Linked DNA regions of Streptomyces liliifuscus. The main gene of each other region encodes a partner of the protein of the gene in region 2 in a complex. Links are inferred from orthologs where the notes say so. Each region holds a gene or a part of one and is shown on either strand. Other genes may lie near its edges. The genes, in order: JEQ17_RS08880 and JEQ17_RS26815.

Region 1 (8,840 bases), 4.2 Mb from region 2 along the record:
GCGATGTGCCTGGTCGTCGGGGCCCTGCTCATACGGGAGGGCGTCGCGCCCTGGCTGGCGGTGCCGGCGGTGCTGCTCACCGGGATCGCGCTCGGGGTCTTCAACGCACTGGTCACGACGCTGCTCGCCCTGCCGTCGTTCATCGTCACCCTAGGCACGCTGATGCTGTTCCGGGGCGTCGGACTGGCGCTCGCCGACGGAAAGCAGATCACCGATCTGCCGCTGGACGACTCGTTCTTCACGCTCGCGGGCGGTGACGCGGCCGGAGTGCCCTTCGCGCTCTGGGTGTTGCTCGCGGTCGTGGTCGCTCTCGCGGTGCTGCTCGCCCGCACCCGGTTCGGGGCTCGGGTGCGGGCGATCGGGTCCAATCCCGACGCCGCCGCGTTCAGCGGTATCCCCGTCGTCCGTACGCGTGTTCAGGCCCTCGCGCTGTCCGGTCTCACCACGGCGTGCGCGGCGGTCCTCGCCCTCGCGTACTACGGCGCCGGCGATCCCACGCTCGGCCAGGGCTACGAGCTGCAGGCCATCGCCGCGTGCATCATCGGCGGCACTCCGCTCGCGGGCGGCCGCGGCTCAGTGGTCGGGGCGGTGGCCGGCGCGATGATCCTGTCCGTCGTCGCCTCCGGGCTCGTGTTCTTCGAAGTACCCATCAACTGGACGTCGTTCGCGACCGGCGGGGTGATCCTCGTCGCGGTCGCGGCGGACAGCGCGCTGCGGCGCGGCGGGCGCAGCCGACATTGAAGTCCCTTTGTCCGGAGCCTGGTTCGGATTGGCCAGGGCCCTGTTCGGAGCCTGGTTCGGAGTTTGTTCAGAGCCGCCTTGGAGGCCGTCATGCACTCCCGATTGCGTACGCTGTCCGCCGCGCTCGGCGCGCTGGTCCTCCTCTCCGCCACCGGCTGCGGCGATGACGACGGCCCCGGCGGCTCGGGCGGCGGCAAGCTCGACATGGGCATCGCGGTGGCCAACATCAGCCTGAACTTCGCCCACGAGATGGTGCTGGGCGCCGAGAGCGCCGCGGACCACGCGGGCGACGTGAACTTCAAGGCCGTCGGGCCGCCCAACACTGACGGGCCCGCCGAGGTGCAGCTCTTCCAGAACCTCACGGCCCGCGCCAAGGACGGCATCGTCCTGGAGAACCTCGATCCGCCGATCTTCACCCGGCCCGCCGCGCGCGCCGTCGACCAGGGCATCCCGATCGTGGCCCTGGACACCTCCCCCACCGACGGCAGCAAGGTGACCTTCTACGTGGGCAACGACAACTACGCGCTGGGCGAGTTGATGGCCAAGGAGGCGCTGAAGCGGCTCGGCGACGACCCGAAGGGGGAGATCGTCGTCGGGGTGCCCAACCCCGGGACGCCGGTGCTCGACAACCGGGCCAAGGGCATCGCCGACACGTTCAGGAAGGAGGCCCCGGGCGTGAAGGTGCTCGGCCCCTTCCAGACGTACAGCGATCCGGGGCAGAACCACAGCTCCTGGTCGTCGCAGGTCGGCGCGCACCCCAAGGCCCTCGCCTTCCTGGGGGTCGGTGACGCCGACAGCTACAACCTCGCGAAGATCAAGAAGGAGAAGAACGGCAAGTGGCTGACGGCGGGCTTCGACGTCGACCCGAAGACCCTGGACGCGGTCGAGGACGGCTCGAACTTCGTCACCATCGACCCGCAGCACTTCCTCAAGGGCTACCTCTCGACGGCGATGCTCATCGAGTCGGTGCGCGACAACGACGGCAAGCTGCCCGACGGCTGGTTCCTCTCCCCCGGCGGGGTCGTCGACTCCTCCAACATCGACGAGATCATCACGCGGCAGAAGTCCGCGAAGGCGGCCTACGACTGGTACAAGCCCGTGATCGACAAGCTGCTCGGTGACCAGAAGGCGCAGCTCAAGCCGTTGAAGGACGCGCGCTGAGATGACGTACGGCGACATGCTGGCCGCGCAGGGCCTGGTCAAGTCGTACGGCGGGGTCAGGGCCCTGGACGGAGCGGACATCCGGCTTCGGGGCGGCGAGGTCCATGCGCTGGTCGGCGAGAACGGGGCGGGCAAGTCGACGCTCGTGCGGATCCTGTCGGGCACACTGCGGCCGGACGAGGGGACGCTGAGGCTCGCGCCGGAGGCACGGTCGGGTGGAATCGCCGTCGTCTCCCAGGAGTTGAGCCTCTTCCCTGATCTCTCGGTACGGGAGAACCTCTTCCCCTACCGTCCGCCGCGGCGCTTCGGTTTGCTCGACCGGAGTGCGATGGACCGGGCCGCGCGCCCCGTGCTGGCCGAGTTGGGACTCGACGTCGAGCCCGGTGCGCTCCTCGGTGAACTCCCGCTCGCCGACCAGCAGTTGACGGAGATCGCGCGGGCGCTGCTGCGTCGGCCGCGTGTGCTCGTGCTCGACGAGCCGACGTCCGCGCTCCCGGCCGCCGCGGTGGACCGTCTCGAACGGGTCCTGCGGACGCTCACCGGGCGGGGCATCGCGATCCTGTACGTCACCCACTTCCTGGAGGAGGTGATGCGCCTCGCGCAGCGCGTGACGGTGCTGCGCGACGGACGGGTCACCCTGGCCGGCGTACGGCGGGAGGACGTAGGCATGCCGGATCTCGTGACGGCGATGCTCGGCGGGACACCGCAACAGCCGGTACGGCGGACGCGTGCCGTGACCGACGGGCCGCCGCCGGTCGTGCTCTCCGGGGTGTGCGTCCCGGGGCGTCTCGCGGACGTGACCTTCACCGTGCGCGCGGGAGAGGTGGTGGGCGTGGCCGGACTCCAAGGGGCGGGCCATCTCGACGCGTTGGCGGTGGTGTGCGGGCGTACGGCCGTCTCTGTGGGCCGGGTCGACATCGGTGGCCGGGGGCTGCCACGGTCCCTGCGGGACGCGGTACGGGCGGGCGTCGCCTTCGTGCCGAGCGACCGCAAACGGTACGGGCTGATGACCGACCGCACGGTGTGGGAGAACACCACGGCGGTGAGCTGGCTGGCGCTGGGGCGCGGCGGTTTCATGCCCTCACGGGCCGAACTGGTCCGCCGTACTGGTGACTTGACGGAGCGTCTGCGTCTGCGCGGCGACCCTCACGATGTCGTGGCGCGGCTGTCCGGCGGCAACCAGCAGAAGGTCGTCTTCGCGAAGTGGCTGGCCACCGAACCCCGCATCGTCGTCCTGGACGACCCCACGCGTGGCGTCGACGTCGGCGTACGGTCCGAAATGCACCGCATCGTGGGCGAGTTGGCGGCGGGCGGCGCCGCCGTGCTCATCTCCTCGACCGACCTCGCCGAACTGACCGAGGTCTGCGACCGGGTGCTGGTCTTCGTACGGGGCCGGACCGTGGAGGAGTTGAGCGGCGCCCGACTGACCGAGCACCAACTGGCGGTGTCGATGCAGGCGGGAGGGAGGACCGGGACCGGGCGGTGACCGGACCGGTCCCGGGGCGCCCCGCCCCGGGGACCGCCTACGCCGACAGCGCCCGCGTCAACGCACGCGCCGCCGCGCACACCCGCGCGCCGACGCGTTCCATGTCGAGGCGTCGGGTCCCGCCCGTCACGGAGATGGCGGCGACCGGGCGGCGTTCGTGGGCGTAGACCGGGGCCGCGACGGCGGAGATGCCGATCTCCGCCTCCTCCAGGTTGACGCCGAAGCCTCGGGCGCGGGTCCGTGCGAGGTCGCGGGCCAGCTGGCCGGGCAGGACGAGCGTGCGCGGGGTGAGCCTGGGCAGGGAGACGCACGGCGGCCGGGGGTCGTGCGCCAGGAAGACCTTCCCCGTGGCGGTGCAGTGGGCGGGCAGGCGGCCGCCCGTGCGCGAGACGATCGGTGTGGCGCGGCGGCCGGTGAGCTTCGCCAGGAAGAGGGTGTCGGGGCCGTCGGGCACGGCCAGGTGCACGTTCTCGCCGGTCGCCTCGTACAGATCGCCGAGGAACGGCAGGGCGATGTCCCGCAGTTCGCGAGCGGACGGCGCCGACTGGCCGAGTACGAAGAGGGCGAGGCCGATGCGGTAGCGGCCGTCGGTTCCGCGCTCCACGAGCCCCAGCCGGACCAGTTCACCCAGCAGCCGGTGCGCGGTCGGCTTCGGCAGCCCCGTGCGCAGCGCGAGTTCGGCCAGACTCTGCGCTCCCTCGGCCTCACCGCAGGCCCGCAGCAGCGCCGCCCCGCGCGCGAGTACCGACTTCGGCACCTGAGGGACCCGAGGCACCTGACCGTCCGTCATGGACCGATGGTCGGGCCCCGGCACGCGGGTGACAAGGTGCGGGTCCCTGTGAGTCCCCGGTCGCCGGGGAACTCGTACGCGGGGCGAGGAAGTTCGTACGTCGTCCAATGGCGGTCACGTCGCCCCGCCCGCCCTCTACCGCCGAAGCGCCACACCACCGGGCCTCCCCTACCGAAGCGGCACGTCGACCAGCATCGGACCCGCCAACTCCCCAGCTCTGCCCACCAGTTCACGCAAGTGATCCGCACTCTCCGCGCGCACGGCGTCGATCCCGAAGAACCGGGCCGCCTGTGTGAAGTCGAGTCGCCCCAACTCGGTGCCGGGGCAGGGGCCGTTGCCGCCCATCGCCTCGTAGGTGTTCTGGAGCGTGCGGTACGCGCCGTTGCTCATCACCACGAACAGCACCGGAGCCGCGTACCGGGCCGCGCTCCACAGGCCCTGGAGCCCGAAGAGCGCGCAGCCGTCGCCGAGCACCGCGACGACGGGCCGCCCCGGCTCGGCGAGGGCACGGCCGACCGCGGCGCCGATGCCCCAACCGAGCCCGCCGCCGACGGTGTGCGTGTAGCTGCCGGGCCGGTCGAGGTGTACGAGCCGGCGCAGCAACAGGCCCACGGTGATGGCCTCTTCGACGACCGCGGCACCCGGCGGCAGCCCGCGGGCGACGGCGTGGGCGGCGGCCCAGGGGGCGAGGGGCGCGGGTGAGTACGCGGCCCGCGCGGCGGCTTCCGCGCGCTCCCGTTCGACCGTGTGCCGGTCACAGGCACGCAGCACCCGGATCTTCGCCGTGCGCTCGGAAACCCGCTCGCGCAGCAACTCCGCGAGCCGGTCCAGGGAGGGACGGAGTGCGCCCACGACCCCGTGGTCGGCCGGGAAGTTGCGGCCGATCTCGTCCGGGTCGGAGTCGAGCTGTACGACGGTGATGCCGGGCGGCAGGGCGGGGCCGGGGCTGTAGTGGTGCGGTGTGAACGCGTGCGCTCCGGCGATCAGCACGGTGTCGTACGGGGCGAGCGCGGTGCGGATGGCGTCGTGGCGTGGTGGCAGCATCCCGGCGTACAGGGGGTGGGTGGTCGGGAAGTCGAGGTGGTCCGCCATGGGTTGGTGGTGCACGGGTGCGCCGCATGTCTCGGCGGTCCTGACGAGCGCGGCCATCGCGTCCTCGCGGCCCACCCCGTCCCCGGCGACGATCACGGGCCGGGCGGCGGCGCCGAGCAGGACGGCGGCCCGGTCGAGGCCGCCGGCGGGGGTGGGCCTGAGCGGCGGCGTGCGGGCCGGGACGTCGACCTCCGTGTCCTCGGCCAGCAGGTCCATGGGTACGGACAGAAACACGGGTCCTGCGGGCGGCCGTACGGCGAGTGCGAAGGCGCGGCGCAGGGCGAGCGGGAGGTCGCGGGCGTGCTGGATGTCGTAGGTCGCCTTCACGGCGGGCGCGGCGAGGGCGACGAGGTCCCCGGAGAGCATGGGGTCCTGTTGGAGGTGGCGGCGGTCCTGCTGGCCGGCCATGACGACCAGTGGGGTGCGCGAGCGGCGGGCGTTGAGCAGGCCGATGAGTCCGTTGGCGAGGCCCGCGGCGATGTGGAGGCTGACGAAGGCGGGCCGGCCGGTGGCTCGGGCGTATCCGTCTGCCATGGAGACGACCGCGCCCTCGTGGACGCCGAGGACGTACTCGGGTGCCTCTTCGTTGTCCACCAGGGCTGCCAGGAAAGGCAGTTCGGTGGTGCCGGGGTTGCCGAAGACGCGGTCCACGCCCTCGCCGCGCAGGATGTCCAGGAGGGCGGGGGCGGGGTGGCGGCCCATCGTTGGCTCCTCGCGGGGACGGGGAACTGGGTTCGTCGGTCAGCGTCGGGGCCGTGGGGGCGGGGGGCAAGGGGAGCGTGTCGCTCAGCGGTACGGCTGGCTGAGGCGGGGTTTTTCTCGCCCCCGCCGCCCCTACCCTCCCCCACTCTCGGCTTCGCTCGAGCGGGGGGACCCCCATCGTCCCTGACTCAGGGGCTCCGCCCCCGAACCCCCAAAAGACCAAAACACTGCGCAGTTCCCCGCGCCCCTAGGTCTTTAGGGGCGCGGGGAACTGCGCGATCAGCCCCCACCGGCCCGCACCCGAAATCACACCCCACGGGGTCTGGGGCGGAGCCCCAGGGGATGGGAACCGGCGTCTAACGCTCACGCGTCCGTGAACCGCTCCCCCTTCTCCGCCTTCTCCACCAGCAGCGCCGGCGGCGCGAACCGCTCCCCGTACCGCTCGGCGAGCTCACGCGAGCGAGCCACGAAGCCCGGCAGCCCGCCCTCGTACCCGTTGATGTACTGCAGAACGCCCCCCGTCCAGCCGGGGAAGCCGATCCCGAAGATCGAGCCGATGTTGGCGTCGGCGACGGACGTCAGGACGCCCTCCTCCAGGAGCCGGACGGTGTCGAGCGCCTCGGAGAAGAGCATCCGTTCCTGCATGTCCTGGAACGGAATCCCGGCTCCCGCGCGCGTGAAGTGCTCGCGCAGCCCGGGCCACAGTCCGGCGCGCCTGCCGTCCTCCCCGTACTCGTAGAAGCCCGCGCCGCCGCTGCGCCCGGGGCGGCCGAACTCGTCGACCATGCGGTCGATGACCTCGTCGGCGGGGTGCGCCGTCCAGGTGCCGCCCGCCTCCTCGACGGCCCGCTTGGACTCGGCGCGGATCTTGCGCGGCAGGGTGAGGGTGAGCTCGTCCATCAGGGAGAGGACCTTGGCGGGGTAGCCGGCCTGGGCGGCGGCCTGTTCGATGGAGGCGGGCTCGATGCCCTCGCCGACCATCGCCACGCCCTCGTTGATGAAGTGCCCGATGACGCGGGAGGTGAAGAAGCCCCGCGAGTCGTTGACGACGATCGGGGTCTTCCTGATCTGCCGTACGAGGTCGAAGGCGCGGGCGAGTGCCTCGTCGCCGGTGCGCTCGCCCTTGATGATCTCGACGAGCGGCATCTTGTCGACGGGCGAGAAGAAGTGCAGTCCGACGAAGTCGACCTGTCGCTCGACGCCTTCCGCGAGCGCGGTGATCGGCAGGGTCGAGGTGTTGGAGCAGAGCAGCGCGTCCGGTTCGACGATGTGCTGGATCTCCTGGAACACCTTGTGCTTGAGCGCGGAGTCCTCGAAGACGGCCTCGATGACGGCGTCGCAGCCCGCCACGTCCTGAGGGTCGGCGGTCGGCGTGATGCGGGCGAGCAGCGCGTCCGCCTTCTCCTGGGTCGTACGGCCCCGGGAGACTGCCTTGGCGCAGAGCTTCTCGGAGTAGCCCTTGCCCTTCGCCGCCGCCTCGGCGGACACGTCCTTGAGGACGACGTCGATGCCCGCGCGGGCGCAGGAGTACGCGATGCCCGCGCCCATCATCCCGGCGCCCAGGACGGCGACCCTGCGGACCGGGCGCGGCTCGATGCCCTTGGGCCGGTTGGCGCCCGAGTTGACGGCCTGGAGGTCGAAGAAGAAGGCCTGGATCATGTTCTTGGAGGTCTGGCCCGCGGCCAGCTCCACGAAGTAACGCGCCTCGATGACCTGCGCGGTCTCGAAGTCGACCTGCGAACCCTCGACGGCCGCCGCGAGGATGTTGCGCGGCGCCGGGTAGGGCGCGCCGTTCGTCTGCTTGCGCAGGTTGGCCGGGAAGGCGGGCAGGTTGGCCGCGAACTTCGGGTTGGACGGGGTGCCGCCCGGGATGCGGTAGCCGGGCTTGTCCCAGGGCTGGCTCGACTCGGGGTTGGCGTCGATGAAGGCGCGGGCCTTGGCGAGCATCTCCTCGCGGGTGGCGGCCACTTCGTGGACGAGGCCGTTCTCCAGGGCGCGCTGCGGGCTGTACTGGGTGCCCTGGAGGAGCACCTTGAGGAGCGCGTCGGCGATGCCCAGGAGGCGTACGGTCCTGACGACGCCGCCGCCCCCGGGCAGCAGGCCGAGTGTGACCTCGGGGCAGCCGATCTTGGAGCCGGGCGCGTCGAGGGCGACGCGGTGGTGGCAGGCCAGCGCGATCTCGAAGCCGCCGCCCAGGGCCGCTCCGTTCATGGCGGCGACGACGGGCTTGCCGAGCGTCTCGATGCGGCGGAGTTGGCTCTTGATGGCGAGGCCGCCGTCGAGGAGTTGCTGGGCGGTCTCGGGGGTGACCCGGATGAGGTCGCGCAGGTCACCGCCCGCGAAGAAGGTCTTCTTGGCGGAGGTGAAGACGATGCCGCGGATGGCGTCGGGATCGGCCTGGACCGCCGCCTCCAGACGGTCGGTGATCACGGCGAGCGAGTCGCGGAACGCCTGGTTCATGGTGTTCGCGGACTGGTCGGGATCGTCGAGGACCAGGGTGACGATGCCGGTCTCGTCCTGTTCCCAGCGGATGGTGGTGCTCTCGGTCATGAGGGGGTTCTCCGTAGAAGTCCGTTGGAAGTCCGTTGATCCGCTGGGAGGTCAGACGCGCTCGACGATCGTGGCGATGCCCATGCCGCCGCCCACGCACAGGGTGGCGAGGCCGAACCGCTTGTCCTGGCGCTCCAGTTCGTCGACGAGCGTGCCGAGGATCATCGCGCCGGTGGCGCCGAGCGGGTGACCGAGGGCGATCGCGCCGCCGTTGACGTTGACCTTGTCCAGGGACAGGCCCATGTCCTTCACGAAGCGCAGGACGACCGCGGCGAAGGCCTCGTTGATCTCGACGAGGTCGATGTCGTCGATGGTCAG
Region 2 (8,864 bases):
GAAGCACCAGGGCAGGGGCTACGGCCGGGACCTCCTGGCCGCCGCCGCGGACGCCGCCCGCACCCTCGACGGCATCGAGGCGATCCGGCTCACCTGCCGAGGCGGCCTCGGCCTGGAGCGGTTCTACGGCTCGTGCGGATACAAGGAGGTCGGCCGCATACCGGACGCGATACGGGTCGCGCCCGGCGACGACCGCGACGACATTTTCATGCTGCTGCCGCTCACCTGACTCTCCGTACCCCCCTGCAAGATCCGGTGCCGGGCGTGCTTCACTGGACGGTGCCCTTTGGGAAAGTCGGGGACTTTCGAACCCCTTCGGACCCCTTCGACACGGAAGAGTGGATTGAGATGCTCCGCTACACACTGATGCGCCTAGGAATCCTCGCGGGCTGCCTCGTGGTCGTCTGGGGCCTCGTCTACTCCGGTGTCGCCCCGCGCGGGCTCGGCGACTCGAACGGCATGTGGATCATCCTGCTCTCGCTGCTGATCTCGGCCCCCATCAGCTTCGTCGTCCTGCGCAAGGAGCGCGACCGCGCCTCGATCCGGATCGTCGAGCGCGTCGACCGCGTCAAGTCCAACCTGGAGGCCAACCGCAACCAGGAGGACGACGTGGTGGACGAGGTGTCGCGGGCCCAGGGCCGGACGTCGTAACGACCGGCGACTCCGCCGGGCTGTCCACGGACAACTCGTACTCTTGCTCGTATGGGTGCAGTGAAGAGCAAGCGGATGCCGCGTGCCGTGCGCGAACAGCAGATGCTGGACGCGGCGGTTCAGACCTTCGGACAGCGGGGATACCGGGCCGCGTCGATGGACGAGATCGCCGATCTGGCGGGTGTGTCCAAGCCGTTGGTCTATCTGTACCTGAACTCCAAGGAAGACCTCTTCACCGCGTGCATCCGGCGTGAGGCCGCCGCCCTGACCGCGGCCGTGCGCGCCGGGGTCAGGCAGGACCTGCCCGCCGACCGCCAACTGTGGGACGGGCTGCGGGCGTTCTTCACGCACACCGCGCAGAACCCGGACGGCTGGGCGGTGCTGCACCTCCAGGCGCGTACGCACGGGGAGCCGTTCGCCGCGGAGTTCGCCGCGATGCGCGAGGAGATCGTCGCGTTCGTCACGCAGCTGATCGTGGTGGCCGCCCGTGAGGCACACCGGGACCCGTCGCTGCCCGAGCGCGAGGTCGCCGGCCTCGCGGAGGCCCTCGTCGGCGCCGCCGAGTCCCTCGCCGCCTGGGCCAACGCCACCCCCGGCGTCTCCGCCCGCCAGGCCGCCACGACGTTGATGAACTTCGCCTGGGCCGGCCTGGGGGATCTGATGGAGGGGAGACCCTGGTCGGAGCACGGGTCGGCCCAGTAGAGCCGGCGCGCGTCAGAGCACCGGAAGGACCTCTCCGGCCAGATGCAGCCGGCCACCCGCCCCGCGTAGCTCGAAGGCGGCACCCTCCGCCCCGTACGACACCGTCCCCGGCAGGAACACCGGCGCCCTGAACTCCGCCCGGACGACGGCCGCTTGAGGCGTCCCGTGCTCGGCGAGGCAGCGCGCCACGGTCCACATGCCGTGTGCGATGGCCCGGGGGAAGCCGAACAGCCGGGCGGTGAGGGGGTGGAGGTGGATCGGGTTGCGGTCGCCGGACGCGGCCCCGTACCGCCGCCCCACATCCCCGGCGAGCGCCCACTCGGCCACGACGGGCAACGGCTTGCGCTCCTCGGGCGAGGCCGGCCCGCCCGCGTTCCCCGCCGGGGTGCGGTGCCTCGCCAGATAGGTACTCCGCGACTCCCACACGAGTTCGTCGCCCGCCCGCATCTCCGTAACGACGACGGCCTCGGTCCCGCGCCGGTGGGGCACCAACTCATCGACGTGCACGGCGATTTCGTACTCCCCGGTCGCCGCCGTCGCCTTCCGCCGGGTGATCCCGATGGACGTGTGCACCAGCCCGAGCAACGGCAACGGAAAGGCCCGCTCACTCATCAGCCGCATGACCAACGGGAATCCGAGAACGTGCGGATAGGTGACGGGCAACTCGTCGGCCCCCACCCCGAACCCACAGGCCCGCTCATAGGCGGCGAGCTTTCCCAGATCGATACGAACATCCGGGAGGACCAATCGGGTACGGGGTGCGGTGACTCCCGTCCGGGGACGCTTGAAAGGCGAGAGGAAAGCACCCCGGGCAAGCAAGGGCCACAGACGCGGCGAACCGTCGAGAACGTGGGTGTGCATGGGCCCCTTCACGTCATCCAACACTGACTTCCCTTCTGGGCTGAGCACGGATTCTTTAGGGGCGCGGGGAAATTCGTGACCAGCCACAACGCACCCGCAGACTCAAATGGCGCCCCAAGCGGAGCGCTCACGCCCCCAACAGGCTCTGCCCGCAGACCCGAACAACCTGCCCGTTCACAGCCCCCGACCCGGGATCCGCAAGCCAAGCCGTCGTCTCAGCCACATCAACAGGCAACCCGCCCTGCGCGAGCGAGTTCATCCGCCGCCCGGCTTCACGAATGAACAAAGGAACGGCCGCGGTCATCTTCGTCTCGATAAACCCTGGCGCGACCGCGTTGACGGTCACGCCGTATTCCGCGAGCGCCCGAGGCGCAAGCGACCGCACAAGCCCCACAACTCCCGCCTTGGACGCCGCATAGTTCGTCTGCCCGGCATTCCCCGCGACCCCGGCGATGGACGCGGTGGCAACAACACGCCCACCGCCTCGGAACACCCCCGCACCGAGCAACACATCAGTCGTACGAAGCACACTCGCAAGGTTGACGTCGAGCACCGAACCCCACCGCTCCGCAGCCATGTTGACCAGCCGCCGGTCCCGAGTGATCCCCGCGTTGTGGACCAGCACGTCGAGCCGCCCGCCGGGCAACGCGTCCGCGATCCGCGCCCCCGCGTCCTCCGCGGTGATGTCGAGCGGCAGCGCGACCCCGCCGAGCCGCTCGGCGACGGCGGCGAGATCGCCCCCTGCGGCAGGCACGTCGAGGCACACCACCAGGGCCCCGTCCCGCGCCAGCGTCGCGGCGACGGCCTCACCGATCCCGCGGGCGGCCCCGGTGACGAGCGCGGTACGCCCGGCAAGAGGCTTCTCAGGATCTCCGTCCCCGTCCCCGCCCTTGCCACCGCCGCCTCCACCACCGTCACCATGACCGCCGACCTCGATCACCTGCCCACTGACATAGGCGGACCTGGGCGACAGCAGAAATCGCAGCGTCGACTCGGCGGCCCCCGCCTCCAGGAGCCGTACGAGATTCACCGTCCGCCCGCGCCCGATCTCCTTGCCGAGGGACCGTACGAACCCTTCGAGGGCCTGCTGGACGGCGGCCTGATGATGGTCGGCGGGGTCAAGGGGCGCGCCGAGCACCACGACCCGCCCGCTCTCGGCGACCGACCGCACGACGGGGTGGAGCGCTGCGTGCACCTCGGCCAGAGCCTCGACGTCACGGACGCCGGTGGCGTCGAGGACGACGGCGACCGGCCCTTCGCCACCGGAGCGCGGTCCCGACCGGGCCAGGACGGGCGCGAGGTCCAGCTCTGACCTGCCCGCGGTGAGATGCAGCAACTCGCCCCGGAAGGAGGGCTGTTCGGCGCTCCGGCGCCGCAACCGCACCGGCTGCGGCAGCCCGAGCCGACGGGTCAGGAACCGGCCGGGCGCGGTGCCGGTGAGGCTCAGGTAGCGGTCGGCCATCGTCCAACTCCCAGCTCGGTCGTATTCTTACTCTGGAGTAAGGTTACCGGAGGTAAGCCTACGTCACGGTGAGGAGCAGGTCGAGATGAGCCCCCTGGAACCCCTGCGGAACCCCCTGCCGAAACCCCTGCGGGACCCCCTCCCGGCGCCGCGGCCGCGTCGCGTCGCGGTCGTCGGCGGCACCCGTGTCCCCTTCGCCCGCTCGGACGGCCCGTACGCGACCGCCTCGACCCAGGAGATGCTGACCGCGGCGGTCGACGGACTCGTCGAGCACGTCGGGCGCGGCAGCCGCTTCGGGCTCGAAGAGCCGGGAGCGGTGGGGGAGTTGGTGGCCGGTGCCGTGCTCAAGCACAGCCGGGACTTCAACCTCGCGCGCGAGACCGTGCTCGGGTCGAGGCTGGACGCCCGCACTCCCGCGTACGACATCCAGCAGGCCTGCGGCACCGGCCTCCAGGCCGTCATCGCGGCGGCCAACAAGATCACCCTCGGCCAGACCGAGTCGGCGATCGCGGGCGGCGCGGACACGGCGAGCGACGCCCCGCTCGGCGTCAACGACCAGCTGCGGCGCATCCTGCTGGAGGTCCGGCGTGCGAAGTCGGCGGGCGCCCGGCTGAAGGCGCTCGCCCGGATCCGCCCCGGCCACCTCGTCCCGGACATCCCGCGCAACGCGGAACCCCGTACGGGCCTCTCGATGGGTGAGCACGCCGCCGTCACGGCCCGCGTGTGGGGCGTAACACGGGAGGCGCAGGACGAGTTGGCGGCCGCGAGCCATCAGCGGCTGGCGGCGGCGTACGAACGCGGCTTCTTCGAGGACCTGGTCGTGCCCTTCCGGGGGCTGGCCCGCGACCAGAACCTCCGGCCCGGCTCGACGGTCGGCAAACTCGCCACCCTGAAGCCGGTGTTCGGGCTGAAGCACTCCGACGCCCCCGGCAACCCCGATGGCCCCGGGCCGACCATGACCGCCGGGAACTCGACGCCCCTGACGGACGGTGCGGCGCTCGTGCTGCTCGCGAGCGAGGAGTGGGCGTCGGTGCGCGGGCTGACGCCGCTCGCGTATCTGACGGCGTACGAGACGGCGGCCGTCGACTTCGTCAGGGGTGATGTGGCCGGTGGCGAGGACGGGCTGCTGATGGCGCCCGCGTACGCCGTGCCGCGCATGCTGGAGCGGGCCGGGCTCGGCCTGGACGACTTCGACTTCGTCGAGGTGCACGAGGCGTTCGCCTCGCAGGTGCTGGCCACGCTGGCGGCCTGGGAGAAGCGGGGGCTCGGCACGGTCGACCGGGCCCGGCTGAACGTGGCGGGCTCCTCGCTCGCGACCGGTCACCCCTTCGCGGCCACCGGGGCGCGGATCGTGGCGACCCTCGCGAAGCTGCTCGCCGAGCGGGACGCCCCCGGGCGCGGCCTGATCTCGGTCTGCGCGGCGGGTGGACAGGGCGTCACGGCGATTCTCGAACGCCCGTGAGGAGCCGACTTGAACGCCCGTGAGGGGCCGAAGGGCACGAACTCCATGGATCCGCGGGCAACGCCCTTGTTGCGTCGGTATGTTGGGCAAAAGATGAACAGGCGTCCGAACGTGCACGAACCTCTCACTCTTCCGCACAGAAGCACCTCACTTTCCCAGGTGAACCCGCCACTTCACAGGTCCGTAATGGGGGGAGTGCAAGAGTTAGGAGCCGTCAGTGTCCCGCGATCCCTCCGACAATCCCGAGCTCGTCATCCCTGAACCCGAGGTCAGGCGGCTCGACGGGGTCGTGCGTGAGGTCTCGGTGCCCCCGATGGTGTACGCCGTGACGCACGGCTCGCTCGCGGACATCCCCTTCGACAACGCGGAACAGGCGCCCGACGACCCGGTGCTCAGCAGGAAGGGGGCGGACGGCAGCTGGACGGACGTCACGGCCGCCGAGTTCGCGGCCGAGGTGCTGGCGGTCGCCAAGGGGCTGATCGCGGAGGGGCTGCTGCCGGGCGACCGGCTCGCGATCATGGCGCGTACGACGTACGAGTGGACGCTGCTGGACTTCGCTGCCTGGGCGGCCGGGCTTGTCACCGTCCCGGTCTACCCCACCTCGTCGATCTTCCAGACCCGTTGGATCCTCCAGGACTCCGGCGCGGTGGCGATCGCCGTCGAGCATGTGGCGCAGGCCGCCGCGCTCGGCCCGGAGCGCGACCGGCTCCCCGACGTCCGCCACATGTGGGTCTTCGAGAAGGGGCACACCGAGCGCCTCGCCGAGCTCGGGCGTGATGTGCCGGACCAGGAGGTCGCGGTACGCCGTGGCGTCCTCGGCCCCGACTCGCTCGCGACGATCATGTACACCTCGGGCACCACGGGCCGGCCCAAGGGCTGCGCGCTGACCCACGCCAACTTCTTCGCCGAGGTCGACAACGCCGTCCAACTGCTCCACCCGGTCTTCAAGTCCACCTTCAAGGACCCGGCGTCCACGCTCCTCTACCTGCCCCTCTCGCACGTCTTCGGCCGGATGGTCGCCGTCGCCTGTATGCGGGCCCGGGTCCGCCTGGGCCATGCGCCGAGCATCCGTACGGAGGAACTGCTGGCCGACCTCGCCGGCTTCAGCCCGACCTTCCTCCTGGCCATCCCGTACGTGCTGGAGAAGGTCTACAACACCGGCCGTGCGACCGCCGAGAAGATGGGCCGCGCCGCCTCCTTCGACCGGGCGGCCCGCGTGGCGCGCGGCTACGGCGAGGCGCTGGAGGCCCAGCAGCACGGCACGGGTCCGGGGCCGGGTGCCAAGCTCAAGGCGGCCCGCGCCCTCTACGACCCGCTCGTCTACCGCCGGATCCGCGCGGCCCTCGGCGGGAAGGTCCGCCAGGTCGTCTGCGGCGGCTCCCCGCTCGGGCGCCGCCTCGCCTCCTTCTACGCCGGCGCGGGCATCCAGGTCTTCGAGGGCTACGGCCTCACCGAGTCGACGGCCGCCGCGACGCTCACCTATCCGCACCGGCCTCGGCTCGGCACGGTCGGCTGGCCGCTGCCCGGTACGCGGGTCCGGATCGCGCAGGACGGCGAGATCCTGCTCAGCGGGGAGCAGGTGTTCCGCGGTTACTGGGATCCGCAGGCGGGTGGGGTGGTGCCGGCCGATCAGGAGGGCTGGTTCGCCACCGGTGACCTGGGCGAGCTGGACGACGACGGGTACCTCACCATCACCGGTCGGAAGAAGGACATCCTCGTCACCACCAGCGGCAAGAACGTGGCTCCCGCGCCGCTGGAGGACTGGCTCCGGGCCCATCCCCTCATCAACCAGTGCGTGGTCGTAGGCGACAACCGGCCCTACATCACTGCCCTGTTGACTCTCGACGCCGAGGGCATGGCCCACTGGTGCCGGATGACCGCCAAGTCGGACGTCCCGGTCGCCACGTTGGTCACCGACCCCGAGCTTCTCACCGTTCTCCAGCGGGCCATCGACGACGCCAACCGCCTTGTCTCCCGGGCCGAATCCATCCGCCGGTTCACCGTGTTGCCGCTGAACTTCACTGAGACGGCGGGGCACTTGACCCCCACGATGAAGCTCCGCCGGGCTGTGGTGACGAGAGAGTTCGCCCGAGAAATAGACGAACTGTACGCGGAGTAGCGTGAGGCGGCGGTGACGTGACCGGCTCGTGACCGCGTTTCGCGGGCGGTGCACCCAACTGTCCTCCCAGGCGCCTCCTCGACCCGCCGCCCATGCCCGTTCGGCCACCTCGGCCACTTGCGTCCCGGCGTATCAGCAGGGCTGTCGGTTGTTCGCAACTATGCGCCTCCAAAGGTGAGTTGGAGGCATTTCAGGCAGTCGAGTTACGCGCTACGTTCGCAGCACGGACGGAGCACCCGGCAGAAAGGGGTGTCGGGATTGTGGAACAGACACTGCTGAATCTGGCGGCAGCGGGCGCATCAGCCGTGGTGGCTGCGGCCGGCACAGAAGCCTGGGCAGGCATACGGCAGGCCGTAGCCCGGTGGTTCGGCCGGGACAGCGGCCTTCGGGCCGACGCGGAGCTACGGCTCCTGGACGGTACGAGGGCCGTGCTGGACGTTGCCACCCTTGCGGATCCGGATGACGTGCTTGGCGCTGAGAGGGACTTCTGGCATAGACGGTTCGTGGAGCTGCTGGAGTCTCTGGAGGGGGAGCAGCGCGATGCGGCCGGACGTGAGTTGGAGGCCCTGCTAAGGGCGCACGGCCGTGGTTCGGAGCGCTCGGGCGGTTTAGGAGGGCCTTCGGTCACGGGTGGGGGGAATGCGGCCATCGGTCGCAATGTGACGCAGGTCGAAACTGTCCACGGATCCATGACCATCAACTACGGCGCTGGTGCCCCCGGAAACCCTTCTCCGCCGGACCCGCCCAGGGAATGAACGGGCCGGCGACTTCTAGCCATTCCCAAGACAGTTGGCCGATCCGCGTCGGCACGCTGCCCACGGTGGTGCACTTCTTCCAGGAGCGAGAGGCGGACCGCCAGCTCGCCAGGGAGATGGATCAGGGCGGCACGACCGTGCTCGGCCAGGTGGTCACTGGTACGGGGGGTGTTGGCAAGACGCAGATTGCGGCCCGCTACACAAGGCAACTCTGGCTCAGTGATCAACTCGACCTGCTGGTGTGGGTCAAGGCGTCCCACCGCAAGGACGTGGTGTCCGCCTACGCCGAGGCCGCGTCTCGGGTGTTCGGCGACCGCACAGGCGATGCTGAGCAGGATGCACTCCGGTTCGTGGACTGGCTTGAGCAGCAGCCGCCAAGTGCCGACCGTACGCCAGCGCGTCGGTGGATGGTTGTGCTGGATGACCTCGTCCGGCCTGACCGCATGACGGGATTGTGGCCCAAGGCCAGTCCCGTCGGACGGACCCTGGTCACCACGCGCAGCCGCGACCCGGTTCTGACGAGCTACGGACGTCGCTGTCTCGAGGTCGGGATGTTCACCGAGGACCAGGCAGTCGCCTATTTGACACGGGTGCTCAGCGACCGGGAACAGCCGCGTGAGGAACTCGTCGGGCTCGCCCGGGATCTCGGATGCCTTCCGCTGGCGCTGGCCCAGGCGGGTGCCTACATTCTGGGCAGCCGCGGACTGAACTGTGCCGACTACCGGGCTCTTTTGGCCGATCGGGCCCGAGAGTTGCCTGGATTGTTCGAGCTGCGGGGCGTGATACTCCCCGACGACCAGAGCGCCAACGTGGCGGCCACCTGGGCTCTGTCGTTCGACGAGGCGGACAGGG

The links.
Region 1: the proteins of JEQ17_RS26815 (region 2) and JEQ17_RS08880 are in contact, whole or in part, in a solved structure (PDB 8BNU), measured with the Escherichia coli proteins. The link is inferred for Streptomyces liliifuscus from one-to-one orthologs.

What each region holds. Positions count from the first base shown.
Region 1 is NZ_CP066831.1:2,065,486-2,074,325, forward strand. The notes cover bases 5,930-8,840. They hold JEQ17_RS08880 (3-hydroxyacyl-CoA dehydrogenase NAD-binding domain-containing protein), read right to left. Parts: upstream 8,523-8,840; coding sequence 6,336-8,522; downstream 5,930-6,335. Other genes in these bases: JEQ17_RS08875 (thiamine pyrophosphate-binding protein), read right to left, coding at 5,930-5,972; JEQ17_RS08885 (acetyl-CoA C-acetyltransferase), read right to left, coding at 8,574-8,840. In the rest of the region: JEQ17_RS08855 (ABC transporter permease), read left to right, coding at 1-741; JEQ17_RS08860 (sugar ABC transporter substrate-binding protein), read left to right, coding at 832-1,902; JEQ17_RS08865 (sugar ABC transporter ATP-binding protein), read left to right, coding at 1,904-3,388; JEQ17_RS08870 (IclR family transcriptional regulator), read right to left, coding at 3,426-4,178; more of JEQ17_RS08875, read right to left, coding at 4,347-5,929. UniProt on the Escherichia coli protein: Catalyzes the formation of a hydroxyacyl-CoA by addition of water on enoyl-CoA. Also exhibits 3-hydroxyacyl-CoA epimerase and 3-hydroxyacyl-CoA dehydrogenase activities.
Region 2 is NZ_CP066831.1:6,235,470-6,244,333, forward strand. The notes cover bases 3,015-5,949. They hold JEQ17_RS26815 (acetyl-CoA C-acetyltransferase), read left to right. Parts: upstream 3,015-3,761; coding sequence 3,762-5,138; downstream 5,139-5,949. Other genes in these bases: JEQ17_RS26810 (3-oxoacyl-ACP reductase), read right to left, coding at 3,015-3,676; JEQ17_RS26820 (AMP-dependent synthetase/ligase), read left to right, coding at 5,356-5,949. In the rest of the region: JEQ17_RS26790 (GNAT family N-acetyltransferase), read left to right, coding at 1-229; JEQ17_RS26795 (DUF4229 domain-containing protein), read left to right, coding at 349-651; JEQ17_RS26800 (TetR/AcrR family transcriptional regulator), read left to right, coding at 703-1,353; JEQ17_RS26805 (MaoC family dehydratase), read right to left, coding at 1,366-2,214; more of JEQ17_RS26810, read right to left, coding at 2,342-3,014; more of JEQ17_RS26820, read left to right, coding at 5,950-7,257; JEQ17_RS26825 (tetratricopeptide repeat protein), read left to right, coding at 8,078-8,864.